3 regions of the Kribbella sp. NPDC049584 genome follow, and region 2 is predicted to be linked to each of the others. Evidence: riboswitches for the same ligand, from Rfam matches in the RefSeq annotation. Region 2 holds a riboswitch; each other region holds the start of a gene.
The links. A riboswitch is a leader RNA that binds a small molecule or an ion and turns the genes downstream of it on or off. The one in region 2 is predicted to bind thiamine pyrophosphate.
Positions count from the first base shown of each region.

Region 1 (3,269 bases), on a different contig from region 2:
GAAGGCCCGTACGCACCGCCTCAGCCCTACGGCACCCCACCAGGACAGTACGGCGTCCCGCCCCACCCGCAGGCTGGTCCGCACCACGCCCAGCCGCCCAGCTACCGCCCCGGTATGCCGTACGGCGCCCCGTCGAGCCCTGAGCCGCACGAGCTCCCCGTGTACGGACGGGAGCAGCCGCGCGACCCCCGTGCTTACCGGGTCGTCGGTCTGGCCACGGTGATCGCCGGCTTCTACGGCCTGCTCGTCATCTCGGTCCAGCGGGTCTCGCTGCGCGACATCTCGCAGGCACCGGGCTCACCCCTCAACCACCCGCTGCGCACGGACGTGATCGACGCGATCGGCCAGCTGCTGCTCGTGGTCGTCGGCGCCGCCGCGCTGTTCATGTGGATCCGCGACGTACTCGCCCGCCGCAGGGCCGGCCGCCAGCCCGAGCCGGCTGAGCTGGTCGGCCTCGGCCTGGTCGCGGTCTCCGCCGTACCGATCCTGGTCTGGCTGATCATGGTGCTGTCCACGGGTCTGGGGTCCATCGACGGCGCGGTCGACCGGCTGCCCACGGCGTACGGCTGGGGTGGTGCCGGTCTGCTGATCCTCGCGGTCGGTCTCTTCCTCGGGTACCGCGAACTGAAGCCCGACGTACCCAACCCGGTCGTCCAGGGCCCACCGGTCAAGGCACCCTGGGAGTGAGCGCACCAGTCGTCCTGGTGCCCGGTCTGGGCCTCGGCCCCGAGTCGTACGCCCGGACCGTGGAGCACCTCGTCACGCCGTACCACGTCGTCACCCTGCCCGGGTACGGCGAACCGGCCGGCGTCCGCGAGGATCTGCACCCGCGCGCACTGGCGGTAGCCCTCGCCGAGAAGATCCGCGAGCGGTCCGTCCTCGTCGGCCACTCCGCCAGCTGCCAGATCGTCGTCGAAACCGCAGTCCGGTACGCCGATCTCGTGCACGCGGTCGTACTAGCGGCGCCGTCGGGTGATGCGCGGATGTCCAGTTGGGTGGACCGAACCGTGCGCTGGCTGGGATCCGCCGTCCCGGACTCGCCCAAGCTGATCCGGACCGTCACCCCGCAGTACGTGCGGACCACGCTGCCGACCATTGCCCGCGCCGGTGAGGCGTCCCGGCACCACGACCTGGCCGGAGTGATCTCGCAGGTCAAGGCACCGGTCTTCATCGTCCGTGGGAAGCACGACCTGCTGGCGACGGCGGAGTGGGTCCAGCGACTCGCCGAGCTGAGCCATGGTGAGGCGCGGACCTTCGAGACCGGCGCGCATATGCCGGTCGTCACGAACGGCCCGGAGCTCGCCGCTCTCATAGAACGAGCAGCCGCTCTGCCGGAAACTAGCTGACGCGTTAGACTCCAGACACAAACCTATGCGGGAGCTCGCACCGAGGATGCGCGGGCTGAGAGGGCGACAGCTTGGGTCGCCGACCGCCTGAACCTGACCGGGTAATGCCGGCGTAGGGATTGGGGTCACAGATGACCGATACCGCTGTTCGTCCTGCCGACTCGACCGAGGCGCCGCTCGTCCTCACCACCGATGCGCCGCGGACGCTCGGCTTCTTCGACCAGTTCACGCTGTGGGGCAACTTCGGCATCTCGCTGTTCGGCCCGGTGACCGGTGCGCTCGTCGCGGCGTACACGGGCTCGCTGTGGCAAGGGCTGCTCGCGGTCGTCGTCGGCTGCGTGATGGGGGCGCTCGTGCTGGGCGGTGCGGCCGTGTTCGGGTCGCACACCGGTGCGCCGGCGATGGCGAGCCTGCGGGGGCTGTTCGGCCGTCGCGGCTCGATCGCGCCGACCATCCTCAACATCGCTCAGAACGTCGGCTGGGCGACGATGGAGATTATCGTCATCTCGCAGGCCGCGGTCGCGGTGACGAGTGAACGCTGGCGCTGGCTGTTCGTCGTACTGGCCGGGATCATCGCGACGACGATGGCGGTCCGGCCGCTGGGCAGCGTGAAGATCCTGCGGAAGTTCATGGTGTGGCTGGTGCTGATCGCGTCGGTCTACCTGTTCGTGCAGGTGCTCGGCAAGCCGGTGCATGCTCTGCCGCAGGACAGCGTGTTCGGCTTCTGGCCGGCCGTCGACCTCGCCGCCGCGGGTGTCGTCTCGTTCGCCCCGCTGGCCGCGGACTACACCCGGCACTCGCGTACCAACAAGGCTGCGTTCAGTGGGTCCGCACTCGGCTACGGCCTGGCAGCGATCGGGTACTACGCCCTCGGCGTTGTCGCGGTGGCCACCTTGCAGACCAACAGTGACGACGTGATCACCGCACTGGTCACCCTGCCCGCCGGAGCGATCGCACTGCTCGTGCTGCTGGTCGACGAGGTCGACGAGGCGTACGCGAACGTCTACTCGACCACGATGGCCGCGCACAATCTGATCGGCCACATCGACCGCCGGTGGATCTCGGTCGCCATCGGCGTGATCGCCACCGGGATCGCGCTGGTGGTTGACCTAGGCAACTACACGCAGTTCCTGTACCTGATCGGCTCGGTCTTCATCCCGTTGTTCGCGGTCGCGATCGCGGACTTCTTCGTGGTCAGCAAGATGAACTGGGACGTCTCCGGTACGGCGAAGTTCCGCTGGCAGCCGACGCTCGCGTGGCTGATCGGATTCGTCGCCTACCAGTTGGTGAACCCGGGCACCGTCGCCGGATGGTCCCCGTTCTGGACCGACGTACAGCAGGCGCTCTTCAACAACCAGCCGGTCCCGACGTGGCTCGGCGCGACGTACACGTCGATCGTCATCTCGATGCTGGCCGCGGTTCTTCTCGGCCGGATCGGTCGGCGGCAGGCTGCCTGAGCAGCGCGAGAGCGATTGCCGGGAAGATCAGCACGGACAGCAGTCCGGCGCAGACCAGCGCGGCGGCGGTGACCGGACTCATCAGCCCGGTCACCACGCCGATCTGCGTCGCGGTCACGATGAACGGCAACGAGGTCGCCTGCAACAGCCCGACAGCCGCGGTACTCCGAGCACCCAGCGTCCGCACCGAGAGGTACGCCGGTACGCCGCGCACGACCAGCAACGCCAGCAAGAACAGCGGAACGCGCAACAGCGCCGCCGGATCGTCGACCAGCCCGCGCAGATCCAGGCGCAGACCGCTCGTCACGAAGAACACCGGGATCAGGAAGCCGTAGCCGAGCGCCTCCAGCTTGGTCCGGAACCGGGGGTGCGAGGTCGCGTCGCGGTCGACCAGTCCGACGACTGCCCCGGCCAGGAACGCCCCGAGGATCGTCTCCAGCCCGAACTGCTCTGCCAAAGCGACGAA
Region 1 is NZ_JBFAPF010000012.1:26,199-29,467, forward strand. It holds gene AB0J62_RS32635 (hypothetical protein) at 1-687, shown strand, start outside; gene AB0J62_RS32640 (alpha/beta hydrolase) at 684-1,346, shown strand; TPP riboswitch at 1,364-1,482, shown strand; gene AB0J62_RS32645 (cytosine permease) at 1,478-2,803, shown strand; gene AB0J62_RS32650 (cation:proton antiporter) at 2,745-3,269, opposite strand, start outside.
Region 1: linked by a shared signal. The riboswitch ahead of AB0J62_RS32645 (cytosine permease) and the one ahead of thiS (sulfur carrier protein ThiS) in region 2 are both predicted to bind thiamine pyrophosphate.

Region 2 (3,269 bases):
GTCGCCAGGCATCTGCTGGCCGACGGCTGGCGGGTTCGCGCGCTGACACGGAAGCCGGACTCCCTGCCCGGCCGCGCGCTGCAGGCAGCCGGCGCCGAGGTCGCGCCGTGCGACATGGCGGACACGCGATCGCTGCTCCCGGCCTTCAAGGGGGCCTACGGCGTCTATAGCGTCCAGAACCCGATGACTGCCGGCCATGAAGGCGAGGTACGGCAGGGTAAGAACGTCGCCGACGCTGCTCACGCCGCCGGCGTCCAGCACGTGGTTTACGGCTCGGCCGGACCAGGGTTACGTGGTACCGGCGTCGACTCCTGGGAATCGAAGCTCGTCATCGCGGACTACCTGCGCGACTCGGACCTGCCGCTGACCGTTCTCCGGCCGATGGCCTTCATGGAACTCATGACGCACAAGGATTTCTATCCGGCGGTCTCGGTCTGGCATGTGATGCCCAAGCTCGCCGGCGAGAGCACAAGGATCCCCTGGCTGGCCGTCGACAACCTCGGTGCGGTCGCCGCCCGGGCCTTCGCCGAGCCGTCCGTTTTCGCCGGAAAGGAGCTCGCGCTGGCGGCCGAGCTCCGTTCGATCGACGGGTGCCGGCGAGCCTGGGCCGACGCGAAGGGCCGACCGCCACGGAGCTTCCGGATGCCGGTCCGGCTCTTCGAACGGTTCGTGGGCACGGACCTGACCACGATGTGGCGCTGGCTGGCGGTCAACCAGGTCACGGTCGACGTCGCGGAGACCGCGAAGCTGGTGGGACACGTGACCACCGTCGAGGAGTTCCTCGCCTGAGCGCCGTCGTACGTCAGGACGTCGGCAGACCAGTTGTAGGCGACGACGCCAGCGCGGATTGCCAACGGCGAGGGACCCGCCCGGCGAGGCGTGCGGCTCGTCCCGCGGAGACGGCATCACGCATCGCGGCGGCCATCAGGGCGGGCTTCTCCGCACGGGTGACCGGGGTCGCGAGCATGACCGCGTCGCATCCGAGCTCCATCGCCAGCGCGGCGTCGCTCGCCGTACCGATCCCGGCGTCGACGATGACCGGCACCTCGGCCGCTTCCGCGATCAGCGCGATGTTGTGCGGGTTGCGGATCCCGAGCGCCGAACCGATGGGCGCGGCCAACGGCATGACGGCCGCACAGCCGGCCTGCTCGAGCCGGCGGGCCAGGATCGGGTCGTCGTTCGTGTACGGCAGCACGGTGAAACCGTCCGCCACCAAGGCTTCCACGGCGTCGAGCAGCTCGAACGGGTCGGGCAGCAGCAGGTGATCGTCGGCGACGACCTCGACCTTGATCAGGTCGGTCTCCAACGCCTCCCGCGCCAGCTTCGCGGTCAGCACAGCCTCGGCTGCGGTGTGGCAGCCGGCGGTGTTCGGCAGTACGTCGATGCTGTGCTTCTTGAGCACGTCGAGCACCGAGCCCTCGTGCCCCGTGCCGAGGCGGCGCATCGCGACCGTGGTCAACTGGGTGCCGGAGGCAATCAATGCCTCCTCCATCACTTCCAGATTGGCCGAACCGCCCGTGCCCATGATGAGTCGGGACGTGTAGGTCCGCCCGCCGAGCTCCAGTGGGTCATCCATGTCAGCCTCCCTGCGTCGCGCTGACGATCTCGACCCGGTCACCGGGCTGCAACGCGGTCTGCGCCCACTCGGCCTTGGTCAGCACGTTCTGATTCACCGCGACCGCGATCCCCGTGGTGCGATCGGAGTACTCCGTGATCAACTCGGCCACGGACTTGCCGGCCGGCACGTCAACCGCCGTACCGTTCACCCACACGGATTCCATCGCGCTTCCTCCCTACGCCGGAATTACCCGATTCAGGTTCAGCGGTCGGTGACGGCTAGTCACCCTCTCAGCCCACTCCATGCGAGCTCCCGCGGACCTCTCGACTATAGCGCCCTGGTGGCGATGGGCAGTTATCGTGACCAGAACTGCGCGGGGAGGGGAGCGTCTTGGCGAAGCGGGTCGCGATCTCGGACGTGGCTGCTCGGGCAGGGGTCAGTCCGACGACGGTTTCGCATGTCGTGTCGGGGCGACGGCACGTGTCGGAGGTGACGCGGGCTCGAGTGCGGTCGGTGATGGACGAGCTCGGGTGGGAGCCGAACCAGCTCGCGCGCAGCCTCCGGATGCAGCGGACCCAGACGATCGCGCTGATCGTGCCGGACATCACCAACCCGTTCTACCCGTCGGTCGCGCGTGGTCTGCTCGACGTGGTCAGCGAGCCCGGGTACCAGGTGCTGATCGGCAACACCGACGGCTCGCCTTCAGCCGAGAAGGATCTGGTCGCGCGGATGGTGACTCGCAGTGTCGACGCAATCGTGTTCGCCGGCTACTACAGCAAGGCGAGCGACGTGGCGGCCGCCGTCGAGGCGGGGATCCCGGTGGCACTGATGGGCGGGCGGAAGGCCTCGGCCGGGATCGACGTACTGACCTCCGACGACCTCGCAGCCGGAGAGATCGCAACGCGGTACTTGATCAGGCGCGGCTATCACCGGATCGGCTTCATCACCGGCGCCCTGGGGGACGGGCCGCCCGCAGATCGGGTGAAGGGCTACCGTCGCGCGCTGACCTCGGCCGGGCTGCGGTTCAACAGTCAGCTGGTCGTCCGCGAGGAGTTCTCCCGAGCCGGCGGCGCTGCGGGATTGCAGAAGTTGCTCGAACTGCGCAAACCGCCGCGGGCCGTGCTGTGTACGAACGACATGGTCGCGATCGGCGCCCTAGATGTCGCCCGCGCCCGCGGCCTTCGCGTGCCCGATGACCTTGCGGTGATGGGTTTCGACGACATCGAGGCGGCAGCGCTCATCTCGCCGTCGCTGACCACGATCGCGGGCGATCCGCGTGAGCAGGGTCGCGCGGTCGGCCGGGTCCTGCTGAGCAGGCTGGAGGGGACGGCCGCCAGCCTGCCGCAGCGCATTCTGTTCGCGCCTTCCGTCGTACCGCGGGAATCCGCCTAGGGCGCGCTGACCGACGTCACGGTCGAGCCCGAGATGTACGTCGGCCAGATGCCTACCGTGACCGTGATCTGGCCGTTCGCGTTAGGTGTCATCGTGCTGGTCAGACCGTAGAGGCTTGTGACCTGGACGGGTCCGGTCGCGTTGACCGTCACCGTCGTGTTGGATCCGGATGCGGCCCAGATCGCGCGGAACGGCGTACCGTCGTTCGCCGCGTAGACCTGGTCGATCAGCCCGTTGCCCGGATTCTCCTTGCCGAGGAACGTCGCGCCGCGGAGCTGACGTGCGGCTGTCGCATAGGCGACGTACGACGGCTTGGGGG
Region 2 is NZ_JBFAPF010000013.1:99,684-102,952, reverse strand. It holds gene AB0J62_RS34690 (NmrA/HSCARG family protein) at 1-789, shown strand, start outside; gene AB0J62_RS34685 (thiazole synthase) at 803-1,576, opposite strand; gene thiS (sulfur carrier protein ThiS) at 1,578-1,781, opposite strand; TPP riboswitch at 1,774-1,884, opposite strand; gene AB0J62_RS34675 (LacI family DNA-binding transcriptional regulator) at 1,949-2,950, shown strand; gene AB0J62_RS34670 (glycosyl hydrolase) at 2,947-3,269, opposite strand, start outside.

Region 3 (3,269 bases), on a different contig from region 2:
CAGCAGTCCGGACCGGCGCGGGCGGCGGTTCAGGGAGTTCAGCAGCTCGGGTACGAGATCGGTCGTGCTTCGGCTGCCTCGCTGATCTACCGTGAGAACGAAGACCATCGCCCTGCACCTCCTTCTGAACGGCTTAAGGCTACAGTCTTATTCACGTAGAGTGAAGGACAAAACCTGAATCGCTTCACCCGATTACTCCCCGTGTCCGGCCCGGGAGGACGGTGAACCGGGCCGGACAAGGGCTCTCAGTCAGCCAGTGGCAGGTACAGCTTCTGGTCGGCGGCCTTGAAGGTCTCCGACATCTCGGCGAAGCCGGCCTCGATCGCCTCCGTCGAGGTGAGGCCGTGCTCCTCGGCGTACGCGCGGATATCGGCGGTGATGCGCATCGAGCAGAACTTCGGCCCGCACATCGAGCAGAAGTGGGCCGTCTTCGCGGGCTCGGCCGGCAGGGTCTCGTCGTGGAAGGAGCGAGCCGTGTCCGGGTCCAGCGAGAGGTTGAACTGGTCCTCCCAGCGGAACTCGAACCTTGCCTTGGACAACGTGTCGTCCCAGGCCTGTGCACCCGGATGCCCCTTGGCCAGATCCGCTGCGTGGGCAGCGATCTTGTAGGTGATCACGCCGGTCTTCACGTCGTCACGATCCGGTAGCCCGAGATGTTCCTTGGGCGTGACGTAGCACAGCATCGCCGTACCCAGCCAGCCGATCTGTGCGGCGCCGATCGCCGACGTGATGTGGTCGTAGGCGGGCGCCACATCAGTTGCCAACGGCCCCAATGTGTAGAACGGCGCCTCGCCGCAGAGCTCCTCCTCGAGCCGCACGTTCTCGGCGATCTTGTGCATCGGCACATGACCCGGACCTTCGATCATCACCTGTACGTCGTGCTCCCAGGCGATCCGGGTCAACTCGCCCAGCGTCCGCAGCTCCGCGAACTGGGCGTCGTCGTTCGCGTCGGCGATGCACCCCGGCCGCAACCCGTCGCCCAGCGAGAACGTCACGTCGTACTCCCGCAGAATCGAACACAGCTCCGCGAAATGCGTGTACAGGAACGATTCCTGATGATGCGCGAGGCACCAGGCGGCCATGATCGATCCACCCCGCGACACGATCCCGGTGATACGCCGCGCGGTCAGCGGCACGTAGCGCAGCAGCACGCCGGCGTGCACGGTCATGTAGTCGACACCCTGCTCGCACTGCTCGATGACCGTGTCGCGGTACACCTCCCACGACAGCGCGGCCGGATCGCCGTTCACCTTCTCCAGCGCCTGGTACAGCGGCACCGTCCCGATCGGCACCGGTGAGTTCCGCAGGATCCATTCCCGCGTCTCGTGGATGTTCTTCCCGGTGGACAGGTCCATCACCGTGTCCGCGCCCCACCGGGTCGCCCAGACGAGCTTCTCGACCTCTTCCTCGACCGAGCTGGTGACGGCGGAGTTGCCGATGTTCGCGTTGACCTTCACCAGGAACTTCTTGCCGATGATCATCGGCTCGCTCTCCGGATGCCGCCGGTTCGCCGGTATCACCGCCCGCCCGCGCGCCACCTCGGCCCGGACGAACTCCGGATCGACGCCCTCCCGGACGGCGACGTACCTCATCTCTTCGGTGATCACCCCGGCCCGCGCGTGCCCGAGCTGGGTCCGTGGCTCGCGCCCGGCGATCCACTCCCGCCGCATCGCGGGCAGACCCGCCTGTACGTCGATCCGCGCCGCCGCGTCGGTGTACGGGCCGGAGGTGTCGTACAGGTCGAAGTGTTCGCCGTCGGTCAGCTGCACGCGACGAGCCGGTACGCCCAGCTCTCCGCGATAGACCTTCTCCGAGCCCGAGATCGGACCCGTGGTGACGGCCGGACGGATCGTGCTGACATTCACCATGCTGGTGCTCCCTACGCCGGAATTACCCGGACAGGTTCGGCGGTCGGCGGCGCCGGCCAGGTTCGATTCCTGGTCCAGCCGCCCTCTCAGCCCACTACGGTGCGAGCTCCCGCGATCTCAAGTTGTCACCGACCACCCTAGGGCATGGCTGTAACGTCTAGGGATGCGCGACCTCGTGTACCCGCCCGTCATCGCCTTCGCGCGGACCTCGTTCAAGGTTCTCGACCTCAAGCTCCGCCTGACCGGCGCGGAGAACGTGCCCCGGACCGGCGGTGCGCTGATCGCCCTCAACCACATCAGCTACGTCGACTTCATCCTCGGCGGGTACGGCGCTCTCCCGAGCAAGCGACTGGTCCGGTTCATGGCCAAGGAAGTGCTGTTCCGCAACCGGTACTCCGGTCCGCTGATGCGTGGGATGCACCACATCCCGGTCGACCGGGACGCGGGCGCGGCGTCGTACCAGCAGGCGCTGGAGTACCTGGCCGCGGGCGAGGTGGTCGGAGTGTTCCCGGAGGCCACGATCAGCCGCTCCTTCGAGCTGAAGGAGTTCAAGTCCGGCGCGGTCCGGATGGCGGCGGAAGCCAGCGTGCCGGTCATCCCGATGATCCTGTGGGGCACGCAGCGGATGTTCACCAAGGATCATCCGCGGGACTTCTCCCGGCACCGCCCGATCTCGATCACCATCGGCGCACCGATCACCGTCACGCCGGACGACGACGCGGGCGAGGCGACAGCGCAGCTGCGATCCACGATGGCCGGAATGCTCGACGAGACCATCCGCGCCTACCCCGAGCAGCCCGCCGGCGCCTGGTGGCTGCCCGCGGCGTACGGCGGCAGCGCGCCGACCCCGGCCGAGGCCGAGCGCCTGGACCAGGAGGAGCTCGCCCGCCGAGCCGCCAAACGTCGTTAAGACGGCGGACAGGACCTTGACCCTCGGGGTTGAACGAGGGTACGAAGGCCTTCGTTGACAGAGCAGGAACCTGGGGGGTCCCTGTGCGGCGGGCCGGCATCGATGGCCCGCGGACACGAACGGGCGGGGAAGGTTTTGTTCGATTCACCGGAAGAGCTGCATCTGTTCGACCCGGGCGCGATGACTCCGGCGCCGCATGTTGCCGAGCACATCCCGGACGCCGGTGCGTTCTTCGTCGACTGGGCGACCCGCGGGCTGAACCCGGATCGCGCCCGCGAGATCGAGTCCGCGGTGAACGGCCGGCGCAACCAGAACGGCTGGTTCCCGCTCGAGACGCTGGACAGCATCGGCAGCAGGGGCTTCTGGCGCGGGCCGCTGACCTATCTGGCCCGGATGACCGCCGACGACCCCAGGATCCTGCAGGAATGGGCCTGTGACGGGCTGCGGGACGAGCAGGTGGGCCGCATCGAGGCGACGGTGGACCACCTGCT
Region 3 is NZ_JBFAPF010000018.1:23,418-26,686, reverse strand. It holds gene AB0J62_RS40020 (transposase) at 1-108, opposite strand, end outside; gene thiC (phosphomethylpyrimidine synthase ThiC) at 246-1,868, opposite strand; TPP riboswitch at 1,860-1,991, opposite strand; gene AB0J62_RS40010 (lysophospholipid acyltransferase family protein) at 2,032-2,778, shown strand; gene AB0J62_RS40005 (hypothetical protein) at 2,914-3,269, shown strand, end outside.
Region 3: linked by a shared signal. The riboswitch ahead of thiC (phosphomethylpyrimidine synthase ThiC) and the one ahead of thiS (sulfur carrier protein ThiS) in region 2 are both predicted to bind thiamine pyrophosphate.